2 linked regions of the Pseudobacter ginsenosidimutans genome follow. Each later gene encodes a partner of the first gene's protein in a complex. Links are inferred from orthologs where the notes say so. Each region holds a gene or a part of one and is shown on either strand. Other genes may lie near its edges. The genes, in order: secY and secA.

The links.
Region 2: the proteins of secY (region 1) and secA are in contact, whole or in part, in a crystal structure (PDB 3DIN), measured with the Thermotoga maritima proteins. The link is inferred for Pseudobacter ginsenosidimutans from one-to-one orthologs. Residues at the interface, in WP_004081795.1 of Thermotoga maritima: Glu108, Gly109, Glu110, Glu111, Ala236, Glu237, Arg238, Arg239, Ile240, Thr241, Ile242, Gln243, Tyr244, Ala245, Arg246, Arg247, Val248, Thr249, Gly250, Arg251, Arg252, Val253, Tyr254, Gly256, Ala257, Ser258, Thr259, Tyr260, Leu261, Pro262; in WP_004082002.1 of Thermotoga maritima: Glu261, Ala262, Arg263, Lys300, Ala301, Arg302, Thr303, Ile304, Ile305, Leu323, Tyr324, Asp325, Pro326, Val329, Ser330, Tyr333, Ile336, Lys340, Phe345, Val349, Glu363, Phe364, Tyr374, Ser375, Gly376, Gly377, Glu393, Ile395, Thr482, Ser483.

Annotation. Positions count from the first base shown.
Region 1 is NZ_CP042431.1:7,512,676-7,519,896, forward strand. Bases 4,401-7,221 are described here. They hold secY (preprotein translocase subunit SecY), read right to left. Parts: upstream 6,567-7,221; coding sequence 5,235-6,566; downstream 4,401-5,234. Other genes in these bases: map (type I methionyl aminopeptidase), read right to left, coding at 4,401-5,141; rplO (50S ribosomal protein L15), read right to left, coding at 6,730-7,179. In the rest of the region: rpsA (30S ribosomal protein S1), read right to left, coding at 1-1,311; FSB84_RS29460 (DUF1572 family protein), read left to right, coding at 1,542-2,009; FSB84_RS31590 (GDCCVxC domain-containing (seleno)protein), read right to left, coding at 2,323-2,529; FSB84_RS31780 (NAD(P)/FAD-dependent oxidoreductase), read right to left, coding at 2,711-2,932; FSB84_RS29470 (aminoacetone oxidase family FAD-binding enzyme), read right to left, coding at 2,848-3,948; more of map, read right to left, coding at 4,329-4,400. UniProt on the Escherichia coli protein: The central subunit of the protein translocation channel SecYEG. Consists of two halves formed by TMs 1-5 and 6-10.
Region 2 is NZ_CP042431.1:296,379-304,622, reverse strand. Bases 2,959-6,802 are described here. They hold secA (preprotein translocase subunit SecA), read right to left. Parts: upstream 6,498-6,802; coding sequence 3,159-6,497; downstream 2,959-3,158. Other genes in these bases: FSB84_RS01205 (LexA family transcriptional regulator), read left to right, coding at 6,719-6,802. Also shown: FSB84_RS01230 (RagB/SusD family nutrient uptake outer membrane protein), read left to right, coding at 1-573; FSB84_RS01225 (isoaspartyl peptidase/L-asparaginase), read left to right, coding at 576-2,540; FSB84_RS01220 (RNA polymerase sigma factor), read left to right, coding at 2,647-2,895; more of FSB84_RS01205, read left to right, coding at 6,803-7,468; FSB84_RS01200 (DUF5916 domain-containing protein), read left to right, coding at 7,669-8,244. UniProt on the Escherichia coli protein: Required for protein export, interacts with the SecYEG preprotein conducting channel.

The sequences.
Region 1 (7,221 bases):
AACAAACACACCGTAAGGAGTGATGTTCTTAACGAGACCGTTGTGACGGCTTCCTTCAGGGAATTTGGTTTCGATGGTAGTCCAGGGATCTTCGCTCATTTGCTTGATAGACAGGCTCATTTTGCGATTGTCCTTGTCCAGGGTAACCACTTTCGCTTCATACTCATCGCCCAGTTTGAAGAACTCTTTGGCGTTGATTGGTGTGTTAGCCCATGTGATCTCACTTACGTGAACGAGGCCTTCAACGCCAGGCATGATTTCGAGGAATGCACCGTAATCTTCGATGTTCACCACTTTGCCTTTCACTACTGCACCTTCATGCACAGATTCTGGCAGGATATCCCATGGGTGAGGAGTCAGTTGTTTCAGACCGAGGCTGATACGTTTCTTCTCATCGTCGAAGTCGAGAACCACCACCTTCAGTTTCTGATCCAGCTTCAGCACCTCGCTCGGATGGCTGATACGTCCCCAGCTGATATCTGTGATATACAGCAGACCGTCCAGACCACCGAGGTCCATGAATGCACCGAAGTCGGTAATATTCTTGATAGTTCCTTCCAGAACCTGACCTCTTTCGAGTTTGCTCATGATCTCTGCACGTTGTGCTTCGATATCGCTTTCGATGAGGGCTTTGTGAGATACTACAGCGTTCTTGATAGCCTCGTTGATCTTAACCACTTTGAACTCCATAGTTTTACCCACGAACTGATCGTAATCAGTAACAGGCTTAACGTCGATCTGAGATCCGGGCAGGAAGGTTTCCATTCCGAATACGTCAACGATAAGACCGCCTTTGGTTTTAGAAGTAACAGTACCGGTGATAACTTCGCCAGTTTTGTGTACTTCCACGATGCGCTCCCATGCACGTGTGATACGGGCTTGTTTGCGGCTGAGGTTGAGGTGACCTTCCCTGTCTTCTTTCTCTACAACCATCACTTCTACTTCATCACCTGTTTTCAGGTTAGGCAGATCGCGGAATTCGTTGAAAGAAACCAGACCATCGGATTTGAAACCGATGTTGATCACAACATCTGTTTTGGTCAGCGCCACTACGAGACCTTTCACCAGTTCACCATCGGAAACGGCTTTGAAAGTTCCTTCGTAAACAGTGTCGTACTTCTCTTTTTCTTCTTTGCTGTAAGTAGCAACATTGCGTTTGTCGATACTCCAGTCAAAATCATCATGCGCACCTGCATCTTCCAATACAGGCTGCGTTTGCGCAGGTACAGTTGTTGTCGCTGCAGCTTCTGCGGAAGCAGAAGACTCCTGTGCATCAGCGTTAAGTTGTTTAACAATGAAATTCTGAAACATGATAAATACCCGAAGGATTTTGATTTCGGGGGAGCAAAGATACGCCAAAATATGGGAAAATACAGGATTTCAGGCCGTTTTTTACCCCTGCAAAAGGTTGATTTTCAAGTGCCCGACAGGATTTTTTTTTAGCGATGTTGAAAAATATGCAGTATTATTTTTACAAAAATACTACCACGTAAAAGTCTTTTCTCACTACTTTTAGGCGAATTTTCTAATCAACAATTGTTATGATCACACCGATCTTGATTCAACTCTTTGAAGAAGGACTTACGAAACTCGCAGATGAAATCAATCAGTATCCCGATGATGCCAGCCTATGGATCCCGTTGGAAGGAATCAGCAATCCCGGTGGAAATCTTTGCTTACACCTGAATGGCAACCTGCAGCATTTTCTGGGCGCTGTGCTGAATGATTCCGGTTATGTGAGGAACCGCGACGCAGAATTTTCATTGAAGAATATCTCCAAAAAGAAATTACTCGATGAAGTGGAAGCAACTAAAATGAATGTTCGTGACACGCTGGAACAACTGAGCAAGAAAACACTCGAAAAAGATTATCCGATCCAGGTATTGGGTGAACCCAGGTCAACCGAACATTTCCTGGTATACCTGCTGGCGCATCTGAACTATCATATCGGACAGATCAATTACCACAGGAGACTGGCAACAACAAAAGTAGCAGCTCCGCAGGCATAAGATCATGCCGGGAAGGTGAACGGGGCTAAGGCTTCGTTCACTTTTTTTATTGCTGTTTTGCGGTTGATGCTTTTCGGCTCTTTGTCTCTTTGGCTGTTCGGCAGATTTGGCTGATTGGGCTGTAACGGCGAAGGGGATATAAAAGACGGGCTGTGAAATGTACCGCCGCGGAAGCCCGGCTTTTATATCGCGCATCGCCTCCTGGTTGAAGGTGCAACAACTTAACAACAGCCGTTGCGGAGAAGAATGGTTGCTCCTTTTCAAATCAATTCAGAAGGATCGCACAGTTCCGATTTTGATTATTTGATGAAACTTAATTGCAACAGGATTTACTCATTTGTATTGGAGGGCACTTGACTGTTCCATAACTGCAAAACACACAGCAGTCGCCATGTTTGGGTTTCAGATGAGCTTCACAGTTGGTGCAGGAGTAAAAATACTGGCAGGCATCTGTTGGCATCTGTTCTGCTTTTTGATGGCCGCAATGTGGACAGGTTATAATCGATTCAGGTATCAGCATTGTTTCATTTTTTTGGTACTGTATACACCTTAGTTGACTCACTGGAATTCCGAACTTCTTCACTTTTCTTCTCTTCCTGTCTCATCTCATCTTTTCTTTTCTCATCTCAGCTTGCTTTCCCCTGCCTTCCTGCGTTTTGTAGTTTTGTTTTATCAATTGCAAGCGTGAATCTGGATTGTATTCATTTCAATTGAGCAGCGATAAATCCGCTGGTCCAGGCATGTTGGAAATTGAAGCCGCCGGTAATGCCGTCTACGTCAAGGATCTCACCTGCGAAATACAGTCCCGGCACCAGTTTGCTTTGCATGGTGCTGGCATCTATTTCGGATAAGCGTATACCCCCGCCGTTACGAACTCTTCTTTGAAGGTGGTTTTGCCACTTACAGCATGTTCCTGCGCACAACAGTTTTTGATCAGTTTGTTCTGCTCTTTTGCAGGAAGGTCTGCCCATCGCAGGTCAGGTTTTATGTCAGATTGTTGAAGAAGATATTCCCATAATCTTTGCGGCAACTGGAAGGGATTCTTCTGACCGATTTTCTGTGCAGCCAGTTCAAAACGGTGGTATTGCAATTCTTCTCGGAAGCTGTTCTCATTGAACTGTGGTAACCAGTTCAACATCACCGTGAATTTGTAATCTTTTTCAGCCAGTTCTCTGGCACCCCAGGCGGAAAGTTTCAGTACGGCCGGACCACTCATTCCCCAGTGCGTGATCAGCAGGGGACCTGATGAGCTCAGCTTACTACCGGTGATCCTTAGTTGCGCATCGGGAACAGATACGCCCATCAGTTCCACGATCGGATTTCCCGGCATGTTGAAAGTAAATAAAGAAGGCACGGGTTCCTCGATAGTATGACCAAGCTGCTGCAACCAGGCAAACATGCTGATCTTTGGAAAGCCGCCACAGGCAATGCATACAGCATCGGCCTCAAAGATCTTTCCATCGGCGGATCTCAACCGGAACCTGTTGCTTTTTCTCTCATCAGTATCTTTATTCACTTCTATCTCTTTCACATCAGTATTCATCCACAGCTCCACTTCATAGCGATTGAGCTCCGCAATCAGGCAGTCGATGATCGTCTGCGAAGAGTCAGTAACGGGAAACATCCTGTTATCTGCTTCAGCCTTGAGTTCCACGCCTCTCTCCTTAAACCATGCAATAGTATCCATGGTAAAAAAATGATGAAAAGCCTTCTTCACAAAATTGCCTCCGCGCGGATACTTCTTCACCATCTCGCTGATAGAATCACATTGGTGTGTAACATTACATCTTCCACCACCAGACACTTTCACTTTCGATAAAACTTTGGAACTTTTCTCCATCAGTATCACCTTCCATCCCGGATTCAATCTCGCAGCATTCACTGCGCAGAAAAAACCTGCAGCACCTCCTCCAATTACGATCAGTTGTTTAGCGCTCAATTCTTCTCAGTATTTACAAACAGAAAAAATAGAATTCAGAAAAATCAAAAAAAGAGAATTCAAAAATTTATCAGAGGTACAAATCCACAAGCACCGCAGTACCCATTCATCGCGCTGACGCACCCGTTCCCCTCTCCTTCCCCCAGTCTGGTGAAGCATCATCTCAGGGTGCCCGGGGCGAAGCGGAATATGAAAGAAGGGCCTTGCAAACGCAAGCGAAAAAGTCCAACCCTGCTCCACAGCCCCATCCCACCAACCAACAGCTCATTAAACAAAACGGTAGCGCCGGTGCATTTCACAGCCCACCTTTCATATTCCGCTTCGCCCCGGCCCCGCAACAAGAAATACAAAAGGCGCCGAAACCAGCGCCTTCCAATATCTTAAGAAACCACTACTCTATCTTTCTTCAACTCCGCATTCGCATTCTCCGCTGCTTCAATGATGCTGTAATCAGACAATATATCCGCCTTTCCTTTCATTACGGCTACATCGTGCTCAAAATGCACAGAGCATTTCTTATCCTGCGTGCGAATAGTCCATCCATCATCTTCGGTATAAACTTCTTTCACACCGAGATTGATCATGGGCTCGATAGCGATCACAGTTCCTTCCTTGAGTTTGGATCCGGTTCCGCGTTTACCGTAGTTGGGCACTTGCGGATCTTCGTGCATTTTTCTGCCGAGACCATGCCCCACGAGTTCGCGCACTACGCCGTATCCGTATTGTTTTTCGGTATGTTCCTGGATTGCATTGCCGATATCACCCACACGATTTCCTGCAATTGCTTTCTCGATCCCTTTGTAGAGCGACTCCTTGGTTACACGGATGAGTTGCATCAGTTCTTCACGAACGTCGCCGATAGCGAAGGTATATGCGTGATCTCCGTGAAATCCATTCTTGTATACGCCAACATCCACGGAAATGATATCGCCGTCTCTCAGTTCTGTTTTATTGGGGAAGCCGTGTACCACCACATCATTCACCGAAGTACAGCTATTGAAAGGGTAGCCATGAAATCCGAGGAATGAGGGAACTGCATCGAAACTGCGAATGATCTCTCCTACTTTCTGATCGATCTGCAGGGTGGTAATGCCGGGTCTGAGCATGGAAGCCACTTCCGTAAGGGTTTGACTTACCAGGCGGGCGCTGATGCGCATCAGCTCAATTTCTTCCCGTGACTTGATATGGACCATATTATTGAACTTCTTTTTGATATTATTCTTTTAAAACAAAACCTGACAACTGATGGTTCAGTTGTCAGGTTTGCTATGCGAAAATAGAATATTTTACATAGATGATGCCGGAGAAACGGTTTGACGTCCCTGGATACGGCCACTTTTCATCAGACCATCATACTGACGCATCAGCAGCTGGGTCTCGATTTGCTGGAGGGTATCGAGGATAACGCCTACCATGATCAGCAGAGATGTTCCACCGAAGAAGGTAGAGAATCCTGGCTGAATACCGAGGCGTTGCGCGAAACCGGGGAGGATACCTACCACGGCCAGCAGAACTGCGCCAGGGAGGGTGATCTTATCCATTACGGCACCGATATAATCGGCTGTAGGCTGACCAGGTTTAACACCGGGGATGAAACCGTTGTTACGCTTGAGGTCATCAGCAATTTGTTTCGGGTTGAAGATAAGTGCTGTGTACAGGAAGGTAAAACCAATCACCATTACAGCGTATACCAGCATGTACCAGTAGTTGCTGTGATCGCTGAATACCTTGGCCACGCCCTTGGTGGTTTCGAAGCCACTGAGAAGTGTGGGAAGGAACATGATCGCCTGGGCAAAGATGATGGGCATTACACCGGCGCTGTTCACCTTCATGGGAAGGAACTGGCGGGCGCCACCGAACTGACGGTTACCAACAATCTGTTTTGCATATTGAACAGGGATCTTGCGAACGCCCTGGATAAGGACGATCAGCCCCATGATGATAGCAACGAGCACAGCGAGCATGATCACAAAATACAGCAGACCGGCGCCGCCTTTGGCTGATTGTGCTCCCCACTCCTGCCAGATGGATTGTGGCAGACGGGCGAGGATACCAACCATGATCACAACAGAAGAACCGTTTCCAAGTCCTTTATCAGTGATCCTTTCAGACAGCCACATTACGAACAATGTGCCACCGGTAAGGATAACGGTAGTGGATATGCGGAACAGATCCCTGAATGCGGGGATCATAGCCGGACCGTTTGTTTGATACAGGTAAGACACGTATGCGTTTGCCTGCAGGATGGTCACAAATACGGCGAGGTAACGAGTGTATTGGTTGATCTTCTTTCTTCCGCTTTCTCCTTCTTTCTGTAATTTCTGGAAAGGCGGATAGAGAATGGTCATCAGCTGCATGAAGATAGATGCAGAGATATAGGGCATGATACCCAGTGCAAGGATAGAAGCTTGAGAGAAGGCGCCACCGGCAAATGCATCGATCAGACCGATGATGCCAGTTCCGCTACCTGCAGTATTGATCAGAGTAGGGTTCATACCCGGCAATACGATATGCGTACCCAGGCGATAAACGGCAACCAGGGTAAGAGTCACCAGAATTTTACTCCTCAGTTCCTCAATACTCCAGATATTCTTAAGGGTTTGTATGAACTTTTTCACGAAACGCAGATGTTTAAGATGATGCCTTTTGTTGAAAACCAGAAACAGGTTTGCCAAAAAGATCTTTAGTTGCAAACCTGTCTCTTTTTTGAGCGATCAATTTAAGTGAATAAAATCGATCCACAAAAAAGACGCATGATAAATGCGTCTTGCAATTTACGAATTACTTTAAAACTTCCACGGTTCCGCCTGCAGCTTCGATGGCAGCTTTGGCTTTTTCGCTTACGGCATTCACCTTGAAATGCACTTTGGTCTTGATTTCACCATTACCGAGGATCTTAACGAGATCGGTACGGCTAACGAGACCATTTATGTACAGGTTCTCCATAGAGAACTCTTGCAGTTCATATTTCTCAACCAGGGTTTCAACCTGACCGAGGTTAAACACTTTGTATTCAACACGGTTGATATTGTTGAATCCGCGTTTGGGGATACGGCGCTGGATCGGCATCTGGCCACCTTCGTGGGCATTTTTACGTTGGTAACCTGCGCGGCTCTGACCACCCTTGTTACCTTTGGTAGAAGTACCACCTTTACCGGAAGCTTCACCACGACCTAATCTTTTTTCTCTATGCGTAGCCCCTTTTGCGGGCCTGATTTCATGTAATTTCATTGTAATTGATTTTAACTCAACGGGGAATCTCCCCTCGCTTTA
Region 2 (8,244 bases), 7.2 Mb from region 1 along the record:
TTCCTCACCAATCCCGCAGGCTCCAGGATCTATTATGCTGCCTCTCATGAGCTCACTGATCTTTTCGATAAAGCTAATGATATCCGCTTCTCTTCCTATATCGTGATCGATCCGCAAAGACTGGCTGATGGAAAAATGCCCAATGCTGTGATCAAATACACCAACAACGGAACCACCAACCGTAACCTGGTAGATATTAAATTATTCCGCACCGGAGAAATGTACCTGATCCGTTCCGAAGCCTATGCGGGCGACGGTCAGTGGGGCCTTGGCGTTGATGATCTCAATGATCTGCGTGCCGCCAGGATCAGTGGTTATGTTGATCAGACCTTTGCTAACAAAGAAGCTCTCCTGGATGCCATCGAAAAGGAAAGATTCAAGGAACTGGCATTTGAGGGCCATCGTCACCACGATCTGAGAAGATGGAACCTGCCTATCACAAGGCTGCCGCAGGATGCAGTGAATGCATTGGGCGCAGTGAACCTGCCTCCCTCCAAAGCACAGTACAGGTGGCCGATCCCCAACTCCGAGCTCCGGGTAAACCCAAATCTGAAACAAAATCCTTTTTATTGATCATGATACGTACCAAATGGAATAAATACGTTTTACAGGCTGCAGCAGGTTTGCTGGCAGCCTGTAACGTTTATGCACAATCGAATCCTTCTCTGAAAATCACTGGCGATCCCGCAGATATTACCACTCCCACCAGAGGCGGTGTGGTACTGATCGGCGGAGGTGGCAATGTGGATGGTGCTTTCAAATGGATGATCGACAGAAGCGGTGGAGGAGATGTAGTGGTGATCAGAGCTTCAGGTGATTATCTGTATAACGATGATATCGCCAAACTGGGAAAAGTGAACTCCGTGGAAACTTTACTGATCAATTCCCGCGATGTTGCCAATGATGATAAAGTAGCCAACACTATCCGTAATGCAGAGATGTTATTCATTACCGGCGGTGATCAGAGCAATTACATGAACTTCTGGAGAAATACAAAAACATCCGAAGCCATCAACTACCTGCTCAACCAAAAGAAAGTGCCTGTAGGTGGCACCAGCGCAGGTTGTGCCGTACTCAGTGGATTCTATTACAGCGGTGAGACCGGCAGCGCTACTGCCGACATACTGAATGATCCTTTCGATAAAAATGTAACACTTTACAATAACGATTTCCTGCAGCCTCCTTACCTGAAGAATGTTCTCACGGATCAACACTATACGCAACGCAGACGCCAGGGCAGGCATGTAACATTTCTCAGCCGGATCATCAACGACTGGAAAGTATTTCCAAAAGGCATCGCGCCTGATGAAAGAACGGCTGTTTGCATCGATGATAACGGTAAAGCGCAAGTGATAGGAGAAGGCAAAGCCTATTTCCTCATCACTGATGCTGCCACTGCGCCTGAACAGGTGAAAGCCGGCGAATCACTACAATGGAAGGCCAATCAAAAAGCGATCCGCGTGTATGAGATCCAGGGCAGCGCAACAGGAGCCGGATCATTCTCTGTTGCAGACTTTGATGCAGCCAAAGCAAAAGGCGGTACCTGGTACTGGTGGTGGGTAGATAAAGGTGTATGGCAGCAAAGCCCCGCAGATAAATTTGTAATTGTTGTGCATGGCGGCGCCGGCACCATCCTCAAAAGTAAAATGACTCCTGAAAAAGAAGCGGCCTATAAAAAAGGATTACAACAGGCACTCGAAGCGGGCTATGCAAAATGGAAAACAGGAGCGCCGGCACTGGATGCAGTGGAAGCAGCCGTTCGTGTGCTGGAAGATAATCCCTTGTTCAATGCAGGTAAAGGCGCGGTATTCACGCATGATGGAAAGAATGAGTTGGATGCCTCGATAATGAATGGGAAAACATTACAGGCAGGGGCCGTTGCCGGTGTGAAAACATTGCGCCATCCAATCTCTGCGGCGCGCGCAGTGATGGAGAAATCAGAACATGTAATGATGGTAGGAGCCGGTGCAGAGCAGTTTGCCAAAGAAGCAGGTATGGAGATCGTGAAACCTGAGTACTTCCGTACAGAAGAGCGTTGGAAACAATTGCAGCAAGCGATCAAAGAAGATGAACAGAAAGCAAAGCTGGATCATAGCTATCATAAAGCCGGGACCATCAATGTAGATAACAAATTTGGAACAGTGGGTTGTGTGGTGCTGGATAAGAGTGGCTTCATTGCGGCAGGCACCAGTACTGGTGGTATGACGAATAAAAAATATGGTCGTGTGGGCGATTCGCCGATCATCGGCGCCGGAACTTACGCCAATGGAACAGTGGGAATATCCTGCACCGGTTGGGGTGAATTCTACATCCGTTCTGTAGTGGCTTATGACCTGGCCGCACAGATGGAGTACAAAGGCTTTACTGTGCAGGATGCCGGAAAATCTGTAATTGCAAAAGTGGGCAAGCTCGGCGGAGATGGCGGATTGATTGCACTGGATGTGAATGGCAATGTGGCAATGCCTTTCAATACGGAAGGTATGTACAGGGGAACGGTAACAGCTGAAGGAAAGATAGCTATTGAAATATATAAGAACTAGTTGATACCTTTTTTATGGTTGAGGCTTAATGGAAAGGATGCACCTTGTTGTGCATCTTTTTTTATTATTTTTTTATTGTAGTTTGCAGTTCTGCTAACAACTGTATTTGCAAACCAACCAAACATACGATCTGCTTACCCAGGTTCAGCGCATCGCTTCGGGCGACGAATCCGCTTTCGCTTCCTTATTCTACCAGTTTGGCCCCCGCTTACATTCCTATCTTACGGGGATCACCAAATCTGAAACAGCGGAGGAAGAACTGGTGCAGAACACATTCATCCGTTTGGCTGCATCGTTTCCAGTTGACAGAAATTCAAAATCCTTCCGCCTGGATCTACCGGGTGGCCAGCAATGAAGCATTCAATTTCCTGAAAAGAAAAGGGATTGAGCAGAAAGTATTGCAGGTAATTGGCCCCTCGGACGAATTATCAAATACAGATGATATTGCCTATAATGAGCTGAAGCGTAATGTAGCAGAAGCGGTTGTCGCCCTTCCTTGATGATCATAGAGAATGAAGGGATTCTTGAAATGATGGAATAAACATAGAGTGTGCAAAATAAAAAAACGGATGCACTGGTAAAGTGCATCCGTTTTTTTATTTGATACAGTAAGTCTGCTTATGCATCCTTACCATGACAGTTCTTGAACTTCTTACCGCTTCCGCAGGGACATGGATCGTTCCTTCCGATCTTCGGTCCAACTTTCACAGGCTCCTGTTTTGGATCTGCTCCGGAGGGATCGAAATAATCGTTCTCATTCGCTGCATAATCATCGCCCCTGGCGTCGATCTCTTCCTTGTTGGCTTTCATTCGGCTCATGTCTGTCTTCTGCTCGCGACCTTCGCGGATCTGCGCCTGTTGTTGCTGCGGATTGTCCTGCTCGATAGGAATTGTAGCGTGAGCGAGGAATCCAACGATGTCTTTATTCAGTTCGCTACCCATTTGTTTGAACAGGTCGAAGGCGGTGAGTTTGTAGATCACCAGCGGATCTTTCTGTTCCAGGTAAGCGGTCTGTACACTTTGTTTGAGATCATCCATGGCGCGGAGATGCTCTTTCCAGGCATCATCGATCACGGCCAGGGTGATCTGGCGCTCGAGTGCGCCGGTGAGCTCGCGGCCTTCCGTTTGGATGGTCTTGTCGAGATTGGCGAGTACCTGCATTCCTTTTTTACCATCTGTGAAAGGCACTACCACGTTCTCGATATGGCTTCCCTGCGTTTGGCGGATATTGCGGAACACGGGCACAGCCTGGGTTTGCAGGTCTGTGATCTTGCGCTGGTAGCGCGCGGTAGCTTCATTGTATAATTTATCAGACAGTTGCTGATCGTTTCCTTTTTCAAATTCTTCGGAGGTGATGGTGCTGTCGATACCGAAGCCCATGATGGCCGACATGCGGAATCCTTCATAGTCGTTCTGCTCCTTGAAGCCGCCCACGATGCTTTGTGAAACGCCGTAGAATGCTTCATCGAGGTCAACTGCGAGACGGTCTCCAAACAGCGCGTGGTTACGTTTTTCGTAGATCACGTTACGTTGTTTGTTCATCACGTCATCATATTCGAGCAGGCGTTTACGGATGCCGAAGTTGTTCTCTTCCACTTTCCTTTGTGCGCGCTCGATGCTGCGTGTTACCATGCTGTGCTGGATCACTTCACCTTCTTTGTATCCGAAGCGGTCCATGATCTTGGCGATACGCTCGCTTCCGAAGAGACGCATCAGCTCATCTTCGAGTGATACATAGAACTGTGTGGTGCCGGGATCGCCCTGACGGCCTGAACGGCCACGCAGCTGGCGGTCTACACGACGGCTCTCGTGACGCTCTGTACCGATGATGGCCAGACCGCCTGCTTCTTTCACACCAGGTCCGAGCTTGATATCCGTACCACGACCCGCCATATTGGTAGCGATGGTTACAGCTCCGGCCAAACCGGCTTCAGCCACCACCTGCGCTTCACGGGCGTGTTGTTTTGCGTTCAATACATTGTGCGGGATCTTTTTCACCTGCAGCATCTTGCCCAGCAGCTCACTCACTTCCACGTTGGTAGTACCTACCAGTACGGGACGGCCTTCAGCGCGCAGTCTTTCGATCTCATCGATCACCGCTTTATATTTCTCGCGTTTCGTTTTGTATACGAGGTCTTCCTGGTCTTTGCGGACCGCTTTCACATTGGTGGGAACGGTTACTACATCCAGTTTATAAATATCCCAGAACTCACCTGCTTCAGTAACCGCAGTACCGGTCATACCGGCAAGTTTGTGGTACATCCTGAAATAGTTCTGCAGGGTGATGGTGGCGTAAGTTTGGGTAGCCGCTTCGATCTTCACATTTTCCTTTGCCTCGATCGCCTGGTGCAAACCGTCGGAATAACGGCGGCCATCCAGGATACGGCCTGTTTGTTCGTCAACGATCTTCACCTGACCATCCATTACCACGTATTCGATGTCTTTATCGAAGAGGGTATAGGCTTTCAGTAATTGCTGAACGGTGTGGATACGATCCGCTTTTACAGTGTATTCGTTGAGGATAGCTTCTTTCTGTGCGAGTTTCTCTTCGGCAGAGTCCTCGCTTCTGTCGATCTCTGCCAGGTTCACGCTGATATCCGGCAGTACGAAGAATTCAGGATCTTCACCTGCTCTTGTGATGGCCTGGATACCTTTATCTGTAAGGTCTACCTGGTTGTTCTTCTCATCAATATGGAAGTACAGTTCCTGGTCAACAGTAGGCATTTGTTTCTGCTGGTCGGCGAGATAGTAATTCTCTGATTTCTGAAGTTTCACTCTCACACCGGGCTCGCTAAGGAATTTGATGAGGGCGCTGGCCTTGGGCAGACCGCGGTAAGCGCGCATCAGCGCCAGACCTCCGCTCTTTGGATCATCATCTCCATCGGCAAATAACTTCTTGGCTTCGTTCAGGTATTTGTTGGTCACCTGTTTCTGAGCTTCCACCAGTTGCTGAACGCGGCTTTTGAGAATATGGTATTGCTGATCATCTCCTTTGGGAACCGGACCTGAAATGATCAATGGTGTACGCGCATCATCGATCAATACGGAGTCAACCTCATCCACCATGGCGTAATGGTGTTTGCGTTGCACCATTTCTTCAGGTGTGTGCACCATGTTATCGCGGAGGTAATCGAAACCGAATTCGTTATTGGTACCGTAGGTAAGATCGGCCAGGTAAGCGCTGCGGCGTGCAGAGCTGTTGGGCTGGTGTTTATCGATACAATCCACGGTGAGACCGAGCCATTCGAAGATGGTGCCATTCCACTCGGAGTCACGTTTGGCGAGATAATCGTTCACGGTTACGATGTGAACGCCTGCTCCTGCGAGTGCGTTGAGGTAGGCGGGAAGCGTACTCACCAGCGTTTTACCTTCACCGGTAGCCATCTCTGCGATCTTGCCCTGGTGCAGTGCGATACCACCCATGAGCTGTACATCGTAGTGCACCATGTTCCAGGTAACGATGTTGCCACCGGCTGTCCAGGAATTATTGAAAATGGACTTATCCCCTTCGATGCGCACATAATCTTTCTTCACGCTGAGGTCGCGGTCCAGTTGAGTTGCGGTAGATTCTATCTGGGTATTCTCCTTGAAGCGGCGGGCAGTTTCTTTCACTACGGCGAAAGCTTCGGGGAGGATCTCTTTCAGTACTTCCTCGATGGCTTTATTCCGGTCTTTGCGGAGCTTGTCCACTTCCTGGTAGAGGGCCTCTTTTCCGTTGATATCGCTGAAGGGCAGCGCTTCTGCATCTGCATTCAGTTTGGTGATCTCATCGTCGATGGAACGAAGATGGTCGCTGATGCGGGTTTTGAACTCCTGGGTTTTGTTCCTGAGCTGGTCATTGGAAAGTGACTGGTAAGAGCTAAAATGCTGATTGATCTTTTCTACCAGAGGAAGGAAGGATTTGATATCTTTTTCCGACTTACTGCCTCCGAAGATCTTGGAAATAAAACCTAACATGTTATAGCTAATTGTTTAATTTAAATGAAATCACCTTAACCTCACACGGGTTCCAATTGCGCAGAGGGAGGCAGAGGAGCCGGTGAAATCCGGATATGGTTGTCAAAAAAGATGCTAGGCTTTGATAACTAGCCAATTTGACAGGATGCCAAAGGTAAGAAAATAAAGTTTTGGGCGTATTGATAAAAAAGTTAGTATATTAGCGCTAAATTTATTAGTCTATGTCTCAAGCTGGTAAGAATCTCAAGTATCTCCGCAAGCTCCGGGGATGGACCCAGGAGGAATTTGCCACCAGGCTGGGAATCAAGAGATCCCTGCTGGGCGCGTATGAAGAGGAGAGGGCAGAGCCCCGCATCGAAGTGCTTGAACTGGTGGGTGATATTTTCAAGTTGACCCTGGATGATCTTTTGCTCAAAGATCTGGGAGATACCAAGGGCAATTACCTCAGTAAGCGCCGCGCACAGAAAATGGCAGCAGGTACTGCAGAGATCCAGTTCGTTCCGGTAAAAGCGGCAGCCGGTTACCTGGCAGGATATGCAGACCCTGAATTTATCGATGAGCTGAATACCTTTACACTTCCCATGCTTTCTCCCGGTTCTTACCGCGCCTTCGAGATCATCGGGGATTCAATGGCGCCCACAGCCAGTGGCTCCGTGATCGTTTGTGAAAAGGTAGATGAGATCGATGACCTGCGCAACAACAACACTTATATTGTGGTCACCCGCAATGAAGGTATCGTATATAAAAGGGTGATGAAGAGCAATCGCACAAAGAACAAGCTCACCCTGATCAGTGATAACGCTTCTTACCAACCATATACCATCAACTCCGAGGATGTTCTCGAGTTATGGAAGGCGGCTTATATCATGGGCAAAGCCAATCAGCAGCAGCGTTGGGATGTGAATCAGCTTGCCAGTATGGTGAATACCCTGCAGGAGCAGGTGAGTACCATGAAGAAGAAAATGAATTAGGCAGCAGCAGTTTTTAGATCGCGTTTGTCTTGATAGCTTACTGGTCACCGTTACCAACGAAGAGAAAATCTGCTATAGTCCGTAACCCGGCGTCTCGTAATAGTACGATATGTCTGCTGGTTAATAAACGTTTCATGAATTGGGGGATTTACGCGGATTTTTCCGATCGATCGGCTAACTTTGCACCCCCAAACGCCAACATGCGACGTGAACTAACTGCAATACTGATCATCTCCTGCATAGGTATGCAACTGCATGCGCAGAAGAAAATTGCTCAGGCAGTCAAGTCTACAGCAGGTATCCATATAGACGGAACCCTCGATGAGCCTGAATGGGCGCAGGTTCCCGTTTCCACCGACTTTATCACCAATGGCCCCGTATTCGGGCTGCCCGCCAGTTCCAAAACGGAAGTGCGGGTGTTGTACGACAATACGGCCATCTATATAGGTGCTTACCTCTATGACGATCCGGCAGCAGTCCGTCGCCAGTTCACGGCGCGCGACAATGCACAAACTGCCGACGTAGATTATTTCTCTGTATTCTTCGATACCTACAATGATCAGCAGAATGCTTTCCAGTTCCAGGTCACCACACGCAATGTTCAAAGTGATGCAAGGGTCTCTCCCAATGCCAGCACCGGTTACGGCGTTTATGGCGATCTCACCTGGGATGCCGTTTGGGATAGTAAAGTGAGTTTTGAGAAAGACCGTTGGGTAGTGGAAATGAAGATCCCTTTTTTCGCTATCCGTTTTGCCCGTAAAAATATTCAGGACTGG